2 regions of the Rhodococcus pseudokoreensis genome follow, and region 2 is predicted to be linked to the other one. Evidence: riboswitches for the same ligand, from Rfam matches in the RefSeq annotation. Region 2 holds a riboswitch; the other holds the start of a gene.

Region 1 (8,873 bases), 5.1 Mb from region 2:
CGTCGCGCGGCTCACCAGTCGGTACAACCCTGCGCTGCAGGCGGTCCCGATGCTCGGACAGGCCCTGGTGCTCGCCCTCGGCGGGTGGCTGGCGCTGCACGGCACGCTGTCGCTGGGCACGTTCGTCGCGTTCACCACGTACCTGGCGGCGTTCGCGTCGCCCGTCCGTCAACTCGCGACCCTGCTGACTGTGAGCCAGCAGGGGCGCGCGAGCGTCGAACGAGTCCGCGAGGTGATCGACAACGCGCCGGCCGTCACCACCGCGCCCGGCGCCGTGGACCTGCCGGACGGGCCGCTCGCGGTGGAATTCGACGACGTCGCCTTCGGCTACGGTCCGTCGAACCGGTTGCTCGACGGACTGTCGCTGCGAATCGCACCCGGCGAGACCGTGGCGGTGGTCGGTGCCGCCGGTTCGGGCAAATCGACTTTGGCCATGCTCGTTCCGAGGCTGTACGACGTCGACGCGGGTGCGGTCACCGTCGGGGGGATCGACACCCGCAGGCTGTCGCTCGAATCGCTGCGCTCCGCGCTCGGCGTCGTCTTCGAGGACAGCTACCTGATGTCCGAGACCATTCGCGCGAACGTCTCGTACGGCAGGCCGGACGTCGACGAGGCGACGGTGCGGGAGGCGCTGCGCGTGGCGCAGGCGGAGGAATTCGTCGACGCGCTGCCGGACGGTCTCGAGACCGTCGTGGGGGAGCAGGGGGTGACGTTGTCGGGTGGTCAGCGGCAGCGCATCGCCCTCGCCCGGGCGCTGGTGACCGATCCGCGGATCCTGGTGCTCGACGACGCGACCTCGGCGGTCGACGCCCGCGTCGAGGCAGCCGTCCATCACGAACTGCGCGTCGCGACCCGGGAGCGGACCACGCTGATCATCGCGCACCGCCGGTCGACGCTCGCCCTGGCCGACCGTATCGCCGTGCTGGCGGACGGCCGCATCGTCGACGTGGGGACGAGCGCCGAACTCGACGAACGCTGCCCGCTGTTCCGCGCACTGCTGTCGAGTGCGGACGACGTCGCCGCCCCGGACACGTCGCCGCCGCAACCGGTCGTCGACGGTGTCACTGCCGAACTGTGGCGCCGAGAGGACGGTGACGAGGCGTCCGGGGTGTTCGACGCCAGGGCCGCAGCGGCTTTCGCGACCGCGGCGGCCGGTGCCAGCGGACCGTCCCGCGGCGGCGCGGCAGGCGGAATCCTGTCGTCGGCACCGCCCGGACCCGACGTGATGGCCCGGCTCGACGACCTGCCGCCGCTCACCGGAGACCCGGACATCGCCGCCGACGAGGCCCGGGCCGCCGACCCCGCGTTCGGACTCGGCTCGCTGCTGCGGCCGCTCCTGCTGCCGCTGGTCGCGGGACTGGTGCTGGTCGGATTGGACGCCGTCGCGCAGATCGCGGTGCCGGTCCTGGTCCGTACCGGCGTGGATCGGGGAGTGCTGCAGGGCGCCCGCGACCTGCTGCTGCTCGCGGCGGCCGCGACCGTGGTCGTGGTGCTGCTCGACTGGGCCGTCAACGTCGCGCAGACCCGGGTGACGGGACGTACCGGCGAGCGGCTCCTGTACACGTTGCGGGTCAAGACGTTCGCGCAACTGCAGCGGCTCGGTTTGCAGTACTACGAGCGGGAACTCGCCGGCCGGATCATGACCCGCATGACCACCGACGTCGACAGCCTGTCCAACTTCCTGCAGACGGGTCTGGCCACCGCGGTCGTCAGCGGGCTGACCATCTCCGGTGTGCTGGTGGCACTGCTGGTGATCGACGCGGAACTGGCCCTCGTGCTGGTACTCGTGGTGCCCGTCCTCGTCGCGGCCACCGTCGTGTTCCGTCGGAAGTCGGTGCCCGCCTACGCCGAGGCCCGCGACCGCGTCGGAATCGTCAACGCCTACCTGCAGGAGAACGTGACGAACATCCGCGTCACACAGGCATTTCGGCGCGAGGACTACAACGCGGCCCAGTTCGCCCGGCGGGCCTGGGACTTCCGGGAGTCGCGGCTCCGGGCCCAGCGGTACATGGCGCTGTACTTCCCGTTCGTCGAATTCCTGTCCGTGGTGGCGACCGGTCTGGTGCTCGCCGCGGGGACCGCGCGGATCCATGCCGGAACCCTCACCGTCGGCACACTGATCGCGTTCGTGCTGTACGTCGAACTGTTCTTCGCTCCCGTGCAACAACTTTCGCAGGTGTTCGACGGCTACCAGCAGGCGGTCATCGGGCTCGGACGGCTGCGGGGACTGATGCGGACGCCGACCACCACACCGCAGGCCGGAGATCCGATCGTCCTCGACCGAATCAGCGGCGGCATCGTGTTCGACGACGTCCACTTCGCGTACGAATCCGGCAAGGGCGAGGCGCTGCGAGGGGTGGAGCTTCACATCGAACCGGGCGAGACGGTCGCCCTCGTCGGCCAGACCGGCGCGGGAAAGTCGACGGTGCTCAAGTTGCTCGCCCGCTTCTACGACCCCACCGAGGGGACGGTGCGCGTCGACGGCATCGACACCCGCGCCCTGGACCTCGCGTCGTTCCGGCAGCGACTCGGCGTCGTCCCGCAGGAGCCGCACCTGTTCGGCGCCACCGTCCGCGACGCCGTCGCCTACGGGCGCCCCGACGCGACGGACGCCGAGGTCGAGGCAGCCAGCAGGGCCGTCGGCGCTCACGACATGGTGTCCGGGCTGACCCTCGGATACCTGCAACCGATCGGAGAACACGGGCGCAACCTGTCGGCCGGGCAGCGACAGTTGCTGGCACTGGCCCGCGCCGAACTGGTCGACCCCGACATCCTGCTGCTGGACGAGGCCACCGCCTCATTGGACCTGGCCACCGAGGACCGGGTCCGCCGCGCGACCGAGAACCTGTCCCGGCGGCGCACCACCGTCGTCGTGGCGCACCGGCTGAGCACCGCCGCGCGAGCCGACCGGGTGGTGGTCCTCGACGGCGGCCGCGTCGCGGAAATCGGAACGCACGACGAGCTGCTGGACCGGGGCGGCGTCTACCGGGAACTCTGGGACGCCTATGCGGCTTCGCCACCCGTGAGTACTTATTAACCGCGGGACGTTGATAAGTACTCACGGGGCCGAAGGCCTAAGCGCCGATCGACGCCTTCATCATCGGCAGCATGGCCCACAGCTGGTCCTGCCAGTAGCCCCAGCTGTGGGTCCCCTGCGCCGGGAAGTCGTAGTGCGCGGGGATGCCGAGGGTGTCGAGCCGCACCTGGAACGCACGGTTCTGGGCCAGGGCGATGGCCTCGAGGCCCATGCCGGTTCCGACGTTGAACACGTCGATCGCGGACTGCGGCTGATCGTGCGGTCCGGGGAGGCCTGCCCCCGCCGAAATCCACATCGGAAGCCCGCGCATCAGGGGGGCGGCGACGAACGGATCGTTACGAAGCCACGCCGGATCCCACGGCGGACCCCACATGCAGTCGGCGTTGTAACCACCGGAGTCGAGCATCGCGATACGGATCGCCTCACGCATGCCCGGCGCCGACAGGTTCAGATACCCGGACATCGACCCGGCGAACGTGAACTGGTCGCGGTGGTAGGCGGCGAGGATCAACGCCGCGTTGCCACCCATCGACAGTCCGGCGATGGCGTTGCTGGTGCGGCTGATGCCGTAATTGTTCGCCAGGAAGTCGGGCAGGTTCTGGGTGAGGAACGACTCCCACTTGTACGTGTACGGCTGGTTGTTGGTGTTGCTGGGCGCGTACCAGTCCGTGTAGAAACTGGACTGGCCGCCGACCGGTTCGACCACGGTGATCCCGTGATCGGACAGCCACGCGGCGTTGGTCTCGTGCTCCCACCCGCTGACGTCGTTGGTCGCGCGGAGTCCGTCGAGGAGGTAGACGGCCTTGTTGCTGCCGTTGTTCGCGAGCCACATGCGGATCTTGATCTGCCCGACCCCGCCGGGTGCGTCGACCCAGTGTTCACGCAGCCGGCTGTACGGGTCCGCGGACGCCGTCCCGCCGCCGACGAGGACGAACGCGAGGGGCAGGACCACCACCGCAATCATCAGCCGGACGACGCCTCGTAACCAACCGTGTAACGGCTTCGTTGCTGCGACACCCATGGTTCTGCCTCCTGGTAAGTCGTCCCCGGCCAGGTACATACCAGCAACACGGTATTGCGCGGCCCGGAATTCCTCGGCGTTTGCGCAGAATCGTTATCCGACCTGTGAGCACTTGTTAACGTCCCGCGGTTAACAAGTACTCACGGGTCAGTCGACGCGGGCCACCGACGTGATGCGGTGGAGAGTGAACCGGCGGACCGCGCCGCTCGCCGGGTCGAAGGCGTCGAGCTGGCCGCCGCCGACGCTGACGGGATCGACGATGCGGTGCGTCGCCACGCCCTGCGCGTCGACGTAACCGATCGTCACGCTGGAGCGTTCGCGCGCCGCGGCGTTGAGCAGGGCGATGGTCGCGGCGCTGCTGGCCCGCGACCCGTCGGACCGGATGCTGCCGGACCCTCGGGTGGAGGCGGCCAGGTCACCGGCGCGCAGGGTCCGGACGACCGCGTCGAGCTGGGCGTCCGTCGCGACGGCCGGGGTGCGGCTCGCGGGGGCTTTGCGCCGGGTCAGGACGCGGGCGCCGCGCGGGCGCAGGTCGACGAGGGCGCCGGACGAGTCCTCGCCTGCCGGCGCGAACCCGGCCGCCCGCAGTTCGCCGAGCACTTCCCGCAGCGGTGCCTGCGACACCGCCACCGTCGGCGCCAGCGCGCGCAGGGCCAGGGACGCCGCTACCGGTGACGCCAGGACCTCCGCGAGCAGCGTGGGGTCTTCGCAGCGGACGAACGACGCCGCGACACCGGCCCGGAGCCGGCCGTGCCGCCGCGCGACGTCGTCGATGAGATACGACAGCGACTGCGGGACCGGTGTGCGCGACCGGGTCGCGAAGAGACTGTGCAGTTCCGCCGCCGTCATCCCGACGTCGAGGGCGCGCCGGATGCTGTCCTCGCTGATCCGGTACATGGACGCCGCACCGGCGGACTCGATGTCCGCGACGAGGGTGACCTGCTCCAGCAGTTCCGGGGTCAGCGGTCCCGGTGCGACGACGGTGAGGTCGGCCTGCACGAGGACGTGGTCGACGGGTTCGGGCAGCGACGCGTGCATCTCGGCCTCGGCGTCACCGCCGTGGAGCAGCGCACGTCCGGGGGAGCTGAGCGCGCCGCGGGCGACGAGTCCGAGTGTCGCGGCCTCCTCGAGGGTGCGTTCCACCGCGTGGACGCGCAGCCGGGCACCCCAGCGGGGCCGGCGCCACGCCAGCAGGCGACTGACCTCGGCGGGGTCCGCCGAGTGCCCGGTGCCCAGTTCGGCCAGCAACCCCAGGATCGCCTGCCGGTCCCGCGGCGCGGACGGCGCGCGCACTTCCTCGGACAGCGCGGCGACCGGTTTGTCGTTGGCGTCGCGCATGCCGATGAACCACGCCATGCGCGGCAGTTCCAGCCACGCCGCGGCCAGCGCGTGCCACCGCCGGGCGACCGGGGAGGTGAGCCAGTTGTCGACCGCGGTGGTCGGGGCCCAGTAGTTCTCTCCGGTGTCGGACGTCGGGGCCGGGTCCGGGGTGCCGCTCGCGATCAGTCCCGCGGCCGACAGCAGTTCGACGAGCAAGCTCAGCCGGTTCTCGTCGATGCCGGACGTCTTGGCGATCCGCCGCAGTTCCCGGACCCCGAGACCACCCGCCCGCAGAGCCGGCGCCGGGATCTCGCCGAGCGCCTTGACGACGTCCTCGCAGTGGCGGACCAGTTCGATGGCCTCACCCGCGGCGGCCGCATTGATGTCGGCCGGTTTGTGCTTGCGGCCCGTCACGGTGGGCGCGGCCAGCGAGGTGGGGTCGAAGACGGCCTCGCCGCGCAGCACCTGCCGCACCTGGAACGGCAATTCGACGGTCTCGTCGTCGATCCACCGCAGCAGCCCGGCGGCGAGGAGCCGCTGAACGGGACGGTCGGGTGGGGTCCCGGGGGCCGCGTCCCGGGTGCGTCCGATCGAACTCGACTTCGCCAGTGTCTCGAGGATGTCCCGCTCGGCGGTCTGCAGCCCGGCCAGCGCCGCCGTGATGCCGGCCTCGTCGAGCGTCTCGACGGGTTCGGCGCTCCGCCCGACGCGCCACGGGATGGTGGCCACGACCGCGGGAACGATCCGCAGCGACGTCTTGTCACCCCAGACGATCCCGACGGACCGCAGGCCGTCCAGGGTGGCGTCGACGGTCTTCTTCGTCGCCCGCGACCGCACCGCGTCCTGCAGGGTGGCCCGGGGCACGGCCACCTCGTCGGCACGCTCGAGCGCCAGGAGTTCGAGGACACCGAAGTCCAGGGACGTCAGGTTGTCGGCCGCACGCGCGACCGACGCCCGTTGCTCGGCACGACCGGCGAGGACGACGATCGTGGCCGGCGGCGGGACCGCGAGATCGGGGCGCCTGCGGAGCAGATCCGTCAGTTCTGCGTCGCTGCGCGCGGCCAGCCAGTCCGCGAGCGTCGCGGCGCCGCGGGGGGAGACTGCGGTGCCGTTGGTGCTTGCGGTGGTGTCGTCGGTGTCGGTCATCGACTATCAGATTAGAGACCTGGGCTGTACGTCGCCGAATGCTCCTGTCAAAATGGCACCGTGGCTAACAATTCGAAGAAGCAGTATGTGGATCCAGGGTGGCCCGAAACCGCCGATGGAGATCACGCCGTGACCGAACTGTCGTCGACCCGTGCGGGCGGATTGTCCCCGTTCGGCGAGGACACCGAGTTTCCGTTGCCGGCGGAGTCGTTGCCGTACGCGCACCCGCACACGGTGATCAACCGCTGACCACGCGACAGAAGAGGGGCCCTGCACCGGATCGGTGCAGGGCCCCTCTTCTGTGAATTGCGGGGATTACTGCGCGAGCAGTCCCTTGTTCGCGTCGATGAGCTGCAGGATCTGGGGGTCGATCGCGATGCCCTGGGCCTTGACGGCCTCGATCGCGCTGTCGACGACGCCCGCGTACTGCGAGGTGCCGTTGGTGCTGGGGACGCCGCCCGTGAGGTCGGGGAGTGCCGGTGCCGCGGGGGCCTCGGGCACGGTGGCGGGGGCGTTGCGCTGGGTGGGTGCGCTGCTCAGGCCGAGGCTCGAGGAGCAGGACGGCCATGCGCCCCAGCCCTGGGAGTCGAGGACCTTCTCGGCGACGACGATCTGCTGTTCACGCGAGGCCTGGTTGGCGGTGGCTGCGTACTGGGTTCCACCGTGTGCGTTCCAGGTGCTCGGGGAGAACTGGAGTCCGCCCTGGAAGCCGTTTCCGGTGTTGATGCCCCAGTTGCCGCCGGACTCGCACTGCGCGAGGCGGTCCCAGTCGGAGTCGGGTGCCGCGTTCGCGGTGCCCGAGAAGGCTGCTCCGGCGACACCCATGATGGCGCCGGTGACGGCGACCTTGGCGACGGTGCGGCCGGTGGTGGTGGGCTTGCGATGGCGTCCGCTCATGATGGTAGAGATCCTCTCCACACGCGCCTGCGAGGTCAGCTGTCGGGTTCGGGCTGAGAGGTCGCCCGGCCTCGCCTCTCCTGGCTGGAGAGGGTCTGGCTTCACCCCAAGATCCGACTGTGCGAGGCACATTCGGACCGGTGTCCGTCTGGAAACTTGCGTTCCCTGGAGGACTTTGGGTCCCCCGTCCTCGTCCCTGGAATGCTTCGTCGGGACTCCGGTACCCGCGGGACGAGGTTTGGCGCGGCGGGCCGGACGTGGTCGATGTTTCATCGGCCGGTGACGACGGTAACGGGCCGAGGCCGCAGTGTCACCATTTGATAACGCGGTGTGTCTTCGCCTGTTGCGGGGCCTCATTGGGCGCGCCGGGACTCTTCCCAGCTAGTAGCGACGGGACGCGCGTATCGCCGTCCCGTTGTCCTTCCGTTATCGGGCCGTTATGTGAGTAAGCTCACATCACCGCGGTGCATCGACGATGTCCTTGCCGAGGGGCATCAGCGAGATGGGAATCATCTTGATGTTCGCGACGGCGAGGGGAATCCCGATGATCGTGATCGCCATGGCGACGGCCGTGACGACGTGCCCGATCGCGAGCCACAGACCTGCGATGATGAACCAGATGACATTGCCGATCACCGAGGCGACCCCGGCCGTCGGCTTGTCGATCACGGTCTTCCCGAACGGCCACAGCGCGTAGACGCCGACCCGGAACGACGCGATGCCGAACGGGATCGTGATGATCAGGATGCAGCACAGGATTCCGGCGACGAAGTACCCCAGCGCCAGCCACAGACCGCCGAAGATCAGCCAGATGATGTTGAGCAGAATTCTCATGATCGTCCCCTCGGTGGTTGGGAATGCCCCGGTGGTCGGGTGGGTCAGCGCGAGCGTCTGCCCTGCCTCAGTGCCGCGACGATTCCGAGGAGGAACCCGATCGGGCAGGCGAGGGCGATGAGGTAGAGAACGAGACCCGGTTCGGAATCGGAGACCACCGGGGTCAGGAAGATCGCCACGATCGCGACGAAACCGATCGCGAAGAGGGCGAGCGCGACCCGCAGGAGTCCGTCGCCCCTCCGGGGTGTCTGAGGAGTGCTCGAAGGAGTCGATTCGTGGGCCACACCAGCAACGATAGTGCCTGGAAACCCGAATGCCGGAGGGGGTCCGTGCAAGGTAGACTGTGGGCACTGCGCGTCCCGCACCAGAGGTGGGGCGCGCTGTTTTGCATACCAAGTGCAACCAATACCAAGTGCAACCAACTGCACTCCAAGTGATGAGCGGGTGAACGCGGTGCCGACCGGCAAGGTGAAGTGGTACGACGTCGAAAAGGGCTTCGGCTTTCTGTCGCAGGAGGAGGGGGAGGACGTCTATGTGCGTTCGTCCGCTCTTCCCGAGGGCGTCGAGGGCCTCAAGGCCGGTCAGCGTGTCGAGTTCGGCATGGCCGCCGGTCGACGC
Region 2 (8,873 bases):
CGTCGACGGCGGTCGAGCGGGACCGGAACGGTCCGAGTGAATCGGCGGACGGGGTCCGCACGACCGACAGCCGGGGGAAGGCCTCCGCGGTGAGAGTGATCCACCAGCCGCGCTTCGGGTACTTGGACCGCCGGTTGTACGGCGGCGTGTGGGCGGCGAGCAGCCGGAGCTCGCGCACGCCCGCCTCGAGAGCGTGCGCGCATTCGACGTGGTCGATCCGGGTGGTCAGCGCGACCATCTCCTTCATCCGGCCGCGCGTCTCGGAGCCGGTGAAGTAGTTGCGCACCCGGCGGCGCAGATCCGTCGTCGTGCCGACGTAGAGGACCTCGTCGGACGGCCCGCGGAACAGGTAGACGCCGGGCGAACGGGGGAGATGACTGGCGAGCGTGCGTTTGGCCCGCTGGTGCGAGGAGACGTCGGGTAGGTAGTCGACGAGCTCGGTGAGGCTGTGCACTCCCTGGTTGCCGACCCGGGCGATGAGGGCGTGCAGCACGTCGACGGTGGCGCGGGCGTCGTCGAGGGCCCGGTGGGTCGGGGTGGTCCCGGCGTCGAACAGCCGGGCCAGCGACGACAGTTTCACGGACGGCGCCTCGTCGCGGGTGAGGACCCGCCGGGCCAGTTTGACCGTGCAGAGCACGGTGAACTTGGGCCAGGGGGTGTCGGTGGCCGATGCGGCGGCCTTGAGGAAGCCGGTGTCGAAGGGGGCGTTGTGGGCGACGAGCACCGCCCCGCGTGCGAACTCCAGGAACGCGGGCAGCACGCGCTCGATGCGGGGTGCATCGATCACCATCGCAGTGGTGATGCCCGTGATCTCGACGATGTGCGGCGGGATGGACCGTCCCGGGTCGACCAGGGTGGCCATCTCGGCGATCACCTCGCCGCCGCGGATCTTCACCGCCCCGATCTCGGTGATGGCGTCCTCGCCCGGTCGCGCTCCGGTGGTCTCGAGGTCGACCACCACGAACGTGGTGTCCCGCAGCGGGGTGTCGAGCTCGTCGAATCTCAGCTGTTCGGGTACGCCGGGGACACTCACGGCTCAGAGCGTATGGACGGGCACCGACAGACCCGCCCGGGGAGCCCGGAGAGACGAGGATCACACTGCCCGTTTGCGGGCTGCGGCGGCGGGTGGAGGGGCGGCCGGGCGAGCGACTCGGAACGTGGGTTTCAGGGGCGGGGGGACTGCGGGCTGCGGGTCCGGCGCGCCTGTCGAACAGGGTCCGCGCCACCCCCGTTGAACAGCGGGAATGTGGCGCGAGTCCAGGAAGGGGAGTCGCGGGGCTACGCGAAATCCCCACTCCCGCTGTCGAAAAGCGAACGGAAACATACCGCTTGTTATCCAGTCGTTACCGAATGTGGGTATCGCGCGCCCGCAAACCCCGAAACGGTGCAAACGGACACTTTCCGCGTGTTCCGGTCGACATCGGGGTATTCCATTTCGTAACCTTCCTGAGACCTAGCGGAGTCTCGCAGCCCCAACACCGGGGCAGCATCGCTAGTCACCGCCTAATCGGCCACTCGCGAGAGCGGTCGTACCGGGAACCCAAGTTTCTACTGGGGTGAATCCCGCCGGGACGTCCTCACGCACCGGTGGGTAGGGCTGATCTTCCCAGCCCGAACCCGTCAGCTAACTCGGTCGGCGGATGAATGGAAGAAACGGAGTACCCCTTTCGTGGCGTCACAAGTTTCCAAGCGGAATGTGCGACGGGCAGTCGTCGCCGGCGCGCTCGCAGTCGGAGCGCTCACCGCTACCGCGGCCCCCGCGGCCGCAGACCCCATCACCATCCCCGGTGTCGGAACCTTCGAGATCCCGGGTGTCGTCATCCCGCAGATCCCCGGTGTCCCGAACCTGCCCGTGCCCCCCGCGCCGGGCAGCACCGCAGGCGACAAGGCCGTTCAGGCCGCTCAGACCAAGCTCGGCTCGCCGTACGTCTACGGCGCCGCAGGTCCCAACTCGTTCGACTGCTCCGGCCTGGTGCAGTGGGCGTTCAAGCAGGCCGGACTGAACCTGCCGCGCACCAGCTACGCGCAGGCGGCCGCCGGTACTCCGGTGTCGCAGTCCGATCTCCGCCCCGGCGACGTGATCTCCTTCTACGGCGGCTCGCACTCGGGCATCTACGCCGGCAACGGCAACGTGATCCACGCCTCCACCGAGGGTCAGCCCGTCAAGTTGGCGCCCATCGCGTCCATGCCTTTCGACGGCGCACGCCGCTACTGATCCGACACGAGGCGAGGCATCCACCGAGTCGAGGGCGGGGATGCACGGGGTAGCTTCGCAGGATCTCGCACGACCACCGAGGGTGGGTTCGAATTACAATTCGAACCCACCCTCGATGTCGTTGCGCCCCAGGCAGACAGCGTGTCGTTCGCCCGCCGGGTGGTCCCCGCCACCCCCGTCGTGACATGGGTGGACACAAACGTATGCCATTCCGTAACCTATCCGAGACCTTGCGAAGTCTTGTCGCGCCAACCGGGCGGCAACGCCGGGTCACCACCTCTTCGGCACTCCGCGGTCGCATCGGCCGGGGAAATTCCTGAGCCGCGCATCGGACACCCGACCCGGCTGGTGGAGATCGACGATCGGAGAACCGCATTTCCGTGGCCTCACACAAGATGAAGCGCTCCCTGGGCAGCGTGCTGACAGCCGGAGTGCTGTCGGTGGCGCTCGTGTCGCTGCCCTCGATCCAGGCGGGTGCGGACCCGGTCACCACCAACCCGACCGAGGCGCTGACGAAGCTCGGTGACCTGTCCCGGCAGTCAGAGCAGACGTCGGAGGCCCTCCACAACGCGCAGATCGATCTCGAGGCCAAGCAGTCGGCGCAGCGCGACGCGGACGCCCGGCTCGCGGCGGACCAGGGCGTGCTCGACGAGGCCAACGCGCGAGTCGCCGTCTTCCAGCCCGTGGTGAACAAACTCGCCACCGCCAACTACCAGGGCGCCCGGACCAATCGCCTGTTCGCCGTGATGGTCAGCGACTCACCGCAGCAACTCCTCGATCAGATGTCCGCGCTGGACGCCATCTCCAACGACACCCGCAACCAGGTCGCGCAATTCCAATCGGCCACATCGGACGCCACCAAGGCGGCCGAGGCGTCGAAGCAGTCGGCGGATTCCGCGCGGGCGGCAACCGAACAGGCCAAGGTGGTCAGCGACGACCTGCAGCGCAAGCAGAGCGACCTGCAAGCGCAGATCGCCGACGTGATCAAAGCGTTCGGCGATCTCACCGGCGCCGAACGCGACCAGCTGGCGGGGACGCCCTTCCCGCCCGGCTTCGATCCCAACACGATCCTCGCGCACCTCACTCCCGGCTCGGGCACGAGCGCGCTGCAGGCGGGCATGACCCGCATCGGCGACCCGTACGTGTGGGGCGCCACCGGCCCCGACCAGTTCGACTGCTCCGGGCTCGTCGTCTGGGCGTACAAGCAGATCGGCAAGACGCTCCCGCGGTCCAGTCAGGCTCAGGCCAGCGGCGGCACCCCTGTGTCCCGCGACGAACTCCAGCCCGGCGACGTCGTCCTCTTCTACAACGACGCGTCCCACGTCGGCCTCTACGCAGGAAACGGCAACATTCTCCACGCCTCGACGTTCGGTGTGCCGGTGAAGATCGAGTCGATGGCGAAGTTCCCCTTCTACGGGGCGCGCCGCTACTGACGGCGACCGTCCGGCGACGGCACGCGGGCGTGCTCATACACTCACCGGCGTGCCCGCATCAGACCCGTCTCCCGCAGCGGAGCCGACCTCACGCCGTCAGGCGCGCCCGTGGGAGCTCGCCGCGCTGGCCGGACTCGTCCTCGCCGTCGTCGTCGTACTCGCGCTGACCGGGTTCTCTCACGACGAGCGGGGCGCCGACGGGGCGGTCGGCACCGCGCAGGCCGGCTCGGACTCGCGTGCAGCGGCCGTCCAGGCGCTCCTCGACACGTGGGCGTCGGCCGTGCGGACGAACGACACGGCCCGGCTGTCGGGTCTGATGGATCGGGCGGCGTCGCCGGGCTTCCTGGCCGCGGAGACGCGCCGCGCGAGCAACGTTGCCGGGGTGGAATTCTCGGACTGGGGTTACGAGATCACCGAGAGTCCCGAGACGGTGGTGCCGTCGAGCCTCGTCGACGCGCTCGGGGCGGACGAGGTGTGGGCGCCTGCCGTGCAACTGCGCTACGCGATCGCGGGGGCGGACGAGAACCCCACCCGCAAACCCGTCGCACTCGTCGTCGCCCGGCGCGGCGACAGCTGGGCACTCGTCAGCGACAGTGCCACCGTGGACGGCGAGCGGCGGACCTGGCGCGGACCGTGGGACTTCGGAACCGTCGTGTCGCGACGCGTCGACACCGGCGACGGCCGGACGTCGGTGGTGCTCGGGCATCCCGAGAACGTCGCGATGGTGGACCGGCTGGCGGAGGAACTCCCCGCCGCCGTCGTCAACGCCACCCAGCTGTGGGGTTCGGACTGGGCGGGCCGCGCGCTCGTGTGGGTCGCCGGATCGCAGGACGAGTTCACTGCCCTCGTCGGTCCCGATCACGACGGTTTCGGCATCGCCGCGGTCGCCATCTCGGACGCCGTCGACCCCGACGCCGGCGCGGTCACCGGGCAGCGGATCGTGTTCAGCCCCTCGTCGGCGGAACGGCTCACCGACGTCACCCGGCGGGCGATACTGCGACACGAACTCATCCACGTGGCGGCGCGCGCCGAGACGGTGGACCGCTCACCGATGTGGGTGCTGGAGGGCTACGCCGAGTACGCCGCTTACCGGGGAACCGGTGAGGCCGCACGGCAGATCGCGCCGGCCCTGACCGCGCAGGTGGGCGCGGAGGGTCCGCCGACCGGGTTCCCCGAGAACACCGACTTCTCCGAGTCCGGCGAACGCGGCTCCGTGGCCTACGAGACCGCGTGGTCGATCAACGCGTTCGTCGCGGAGCAGTACGGCGAATCGAAGCTGACGGAGCTGTACCGGACACTGGCCGTGGGGGAGTCCGATCCGGACACGGTCGACGCACGACTGTCCGACGTCCTCGGCGTCGACGCCGAGCAGTTGCGGGACCGCTGGACCGACTGGGTGGGCGCTCACCTGGGGTGACCCTGCGTCGGTGACCGCGCGGCCGACCCCCTACGGTGATCACATGCGCCGAACCCTGTTGGTGACGAACGATTTTCCGCCACGACCCGGCGGAATTCAGTCGTACCTGCACACCTTCGCCAAGCACCTGCCCGCCGACGACCTGGTCGTCTACGCCCCGCGCTGGCGCGGCGACTCGCACATCAAGTTCGATGCGCGGCAACCGTTTCAGGTCGTCCGGCACCCCACCACCCTGATGGTGCCGACACCGTTCGTCGCCCGCCGCGCCACCAGGCTGCTCGCCGAACACGACTGCAACGGCGTCTGGTTCGGCGCAGCGGCCCCGCTCGCCCTGCTCAGTTCGACGCTGCGCCGCGCCGGAGCGGAACGGGTGGTCGCGAGCACCCACGGGCACGAGGTCGGCTGGTCGATGCTCCCCGCCGCCCGCCAGGCCCTCGGCCGGATCGGCGACGACACCGACGTCGTCACGTACGTCAGCCGCTACACCCGCGGCCGATTCGCGTCCGCATTCGGCGCCGGTGCGGCACTCGAGCACCTCCCGCCCGGAGTCGACACCGACCTGTTCACCCCGGACAGCGGGGCGAGGTCCGAACTGCGCGCCCGGTACGGGCTGGGGGACCGCCCGACGATCCTGTGCCTGTCCCGGCTCGTGCCGCGCAAGGGCCAGGACATCCTCATCAGGGCGCTCCCGAACATCCGCGAACACGTCGACGGCGCCGTCCTCGTGATCGTCGGCGGCGGACCCTACGAGGACCGCCTGCGCTCCCTCGCCCGCTCGGCCGGCGTCGAGGACCACGTCGTGTTCACGGGAACGGTGCCGTCCGCGGAGCTGGCGGCGCACCACACGATCGCCGACGTGTTCGCGATGCCCTGCCGCACGCGGGGCGCGGGACTCGACGTGGAAGGCCTCGGCATCGTGTTCCTCGAGGCGTCGGCCTCCGGTGTCCCGGTCATCGCCGGACAGTCCGGCGGCGCCCCGGAAACGGTGCGGCAGAACGAAACCGGGATGGTCGTGGACGGCACGTCGGTGGCCGAGGTCGCGCGATCGGTGATCGCGGTGCTGTCCGATCGCGACCGGGCGGCGGCGATGGGCGCGGCCGGCCGGGACTGGGTCAAGGCGCAGTGGCGTTGGGACGTGCTCGCCGCGAAGCTGCAGTCCCTCCTGGCGTGACCGCCCCGTGAGTACTTCTCAACCGCGGGCGGTTAACAAGTACTTACGAGCGCCGGAGGCGCACTACTTGGCGTAGAGGGCGGCGATGTCGTCGGCGAAGCTGTCGTGCACCACGCTGCGCTTGAGCTTCATCGTCGGCGTGAGCTCCCCGGTTTCCTCCGTGAAGTCGACGGGCAGGACCCGGAACTTCTTGATGGCCTCCGCGTGCGACACGAGCTTGTTGGCCTCGGCGACGGCCTCGTCGATCTCGGCCGTGAGGTCGGCGTCGGCGAGCAGATCCGCGACCGTCGTACCCGCGGGCTTGCCGTTGCGCTCGTTCCACGCGGGCAGTGCGTCGGCGTCGATGGTGATGAGCGCGCCGATGAACGGCTGCTGGTCGCCGACGAGGATGGCCTGGCTGATCAGCGGGTGGGCGCGCAGGTGATCCTCGAGCTGGGCGGGGGAGACGTTCTTGCCGCCCGCTGTGACGATGATCTCCTTCTTGCGGCCGGTGATGGTGATGTAGCCGTCCGCGTCGACCGACCCGAGGTCGCCGGTGTGGAACCAGCCGTTCTCGATCGCATCGGCGGTCGCGTTCTCGTTGCGCCAGTAGCCGCCGAAGACGACCGGCCCCGACAACAGGATCTCGCCGTCCTCGGCGATGCGAACGGAATTGCCGGCAAGGGGTTTGCCGACCGACCCGACCTTCTGCTCGCCGATCGTGTTGACGGCGAACGCCGCGGACGTCTCGGTGAGGCCGTAGCCCTCGTAGATGGTGATGCCGATGCCGCGGAAGAAGTGGCCGAGGCGCGCACCGAGCGGAGCGCCGCCGGAGATCGCCAGCTGGCACTTGCCGCCGAGCGCGGCCCGCAGCTTCGAGAACACCAGCTTGTCGAACAGTGCGTGCTTGGCTTTGAGGACCAGTCCCGGGCCGCCGTTGTCCTGCGCCTCGCTCCACGCGATGGCCGTCTCGGCGGCGGCGTCGAAGATCTTGCCCTTGCCCTCGCCGTGGGCCTTGGCGCGGGCGCTGTTGTATACCTTCTCGAACACCCGCGGCACCGACAGGATGAAGTCGGGACGGAACTCACCGAACGTGGGCACGAGGTTCGGGATGTCGCTGGTGTGTCCGAGTGCGGCGCCGGCGTCGAACGAGGCGATGCTGACGGCACGCGCCAGGACGTGCGCCATCGGCAGGAACATCAGGGTGCTGACGCCGGGCGTCTTCAGGAGGGTGCCGAGACTGGAATCGAGGATGCCCTTCGACTCGGCGATGAGGTTGGCGTGGGTGAGTTGGCAGCCCTTGGGTCTGCCGGTGGTGCCGGACGTGTAGATGAGGGTGGCCGGATCACTGGACTTCAGCGCGGCGACGCGGGTCCGGACCTCGGAGTCGGGAACGTCGGTGCCCCGTTCGGTCAGTTCCGCGACGACGCCGCGATCATTTTCCGACGCCTCGATCCGGTAGACGCCGCGGAGCGTGGTGGCCTCGGCGGCCACGGACTTGACCGTGGCGGCGTGCGCCGCGTTCTCGACGACGAGGTCGATCGCGGCGGAGTCCTCGAGAATCCAGCGGACCTGCTCGGCGGAGGACGTCTCGTAGATCGGGACGGTGACGCCGCCTGCCGCCCAGATGGCGAAGTCGAGCAGCGGCCACTCGTACCGGGTGGCCGACATCAGGGCCACCCGGTCGCCCTGCTGGACGCCGATGGCGATGAGTCCCTTGGCCACCGCGGTGACCTGCGCGGCGAACTCGGCGGCCGTGACGTCGGTCCACCGTCCGTCGATCTTGCGCTTGTACACGACCAGCGTCGGGTGGGCCGCGGCATGGGCGAACACCGAGTCGACCGCGGACGCGTCCTCCGCGATCGTGAACGACTGTGGCGCGCTGAACTCGGGCACGAAAACCTCCGACACTGAAAATACTGACGAGTAGGATTGCGTTCCCAACTTTAGACCTTCTCCCGAAGGCTCCGCCTCCTGGCCGAACACGGGTGGTCAGAGGCCTGCTCGCGGGGCACCGCGGAACCCATCCGATGGCCATATGTGAAGCTTGTCGCCGTGAGCAGCATTCAGGTCGCAGACCAGACGTTCATCGCGGCCCCACCGCAGCAGGTCGCGGCGGCGATCGCGCAGCCTGCCCGCTGGCGCCGGTGGTGGCCCGACCTCACCCTCGCCGTCCGCGAGGACCGCGCCGAGAAGGGCATCCGCTGGACCGTGGCCGGACCCCTCACCGGAACGATGGAAGTATGGCTCGAGCCGGTGCTGGACGGAGCGATCGTGCACTACTTCCTCCACGCCGAACCGGCGCGCAGCGAGGCCGCCCCGGATCTGGCCGCCCTCAACCGTCGCAGGCGCGTCGAGGGCAAGGTGATGTCTTTCGAGGTGAAGAAGGAACTCGAGGCCGGTCGCGCAGCGGGAGAACCGCCGTCCTGAACCCGTTCCGGCCGTCGCGGCGGGGTCGGCATTGTGTCCGGGCGCCGGAATCGTGTGTGATAGTCGGGCACCACACAGACATACGGAACCGGTAACGGCGTGGCCCCGCGATCGAGAGCGGGTCGGCCAGGCGAAAGGAAGCGTTCACTCCATGCCCGAGAGGACCAAGAGGTCGATCAGTATCGAGGCGCCGCCCGCCCGGGTGATGGATGTGATCGCCGACTTCGA

What was found. A riboswitch is a leader RNA that binds a small molecule or an ion and turns the genes downstream of it on or off. The one in region 2 is predicted to bind cyclic di-AMP.
Region 1: it holds a riboswitch for cyclic di-AMP, as region 2 does, so the genes downstream of both, JWS13_RS17175 (transglycosylase family protein) here and JWS13_RS40585 (NlpC/P60 family protein) in region 2, are expected to answer to the same signal.

The regions. Positions count from the first base shown of each region.
Region 1 covers NZ_CP070619.1:2,628,937-2,637,809, reverse strand. Annotated here, with positions in the region: gene JWS13_RS17195 (ABC transporter ATP-binding protein) at 1-3,037, shown strand, start outside; gene JWS13_RS17190 (alpha/beta hydrolase) at 3,075-4,058, opposite strand; gene JWS13_RS17185 (helicase-associated domain-containing protein) at 4,206-6,524, opposite strand; gene JWS13_RS17180 (hypothetical protein) at 6,585-6,773, shown strand; gene JWS13_RS17175 (transglycosylase family protein) at 6,840-7,421, opposite strand; cyclic di-AMP (ydaO/yuaA leader) riboswitch at 7,430-7,643, opposite strand; gene JWS13_RS17170 (YccF domain-containing protein) at 7,878-8,255, opposite strand; gene JWS13_RS17165 (hypothetical protein) at 8,300-8,539, opposite strand; gene JWS13_RS17160 (cold-shock protein) at 8,709-8,873, shown strand, end outside.
Region 2 covers NZ_CP070619.1:7,734,845-7,743,717, forward strand. Annotated here, with positions in the region: gene JWS13_RS40580 (DEDD exonuclease domain-containing protein) at 1-1,033, opposite strand, end outside; cyclic di-AMP (ydaO/yuaA leader) riboswitch at 1,491-1,655, shown strand; gene JWS13_RS40585 (NlpC/P60 family protein) at 1,670-2,215, shown strand; gene JWS13_RS40590 (C40 family peptidase) at 2,596-3,648, shown strand; gene JWS13_RS40595 (peptidase MA family metallohydrolase) at 3,698-5,065, shown strand; gene JWS13_RS40600 (glycosyltransferase family 4 protein) at 5,109-6,236, shown strand; gene JWS13_RS40605 (AMP-dependent synthetase/ligase) at 6,300-8,111, opposite strand; gene JWS13_RS40610 (polyketide cyclase / dehydrase and lipid transport) at 8,271-8,645, shown strand; gene JWS13_RS40615 (SRPBCC family protein) at 8,797-8,873, shown strand, end outside.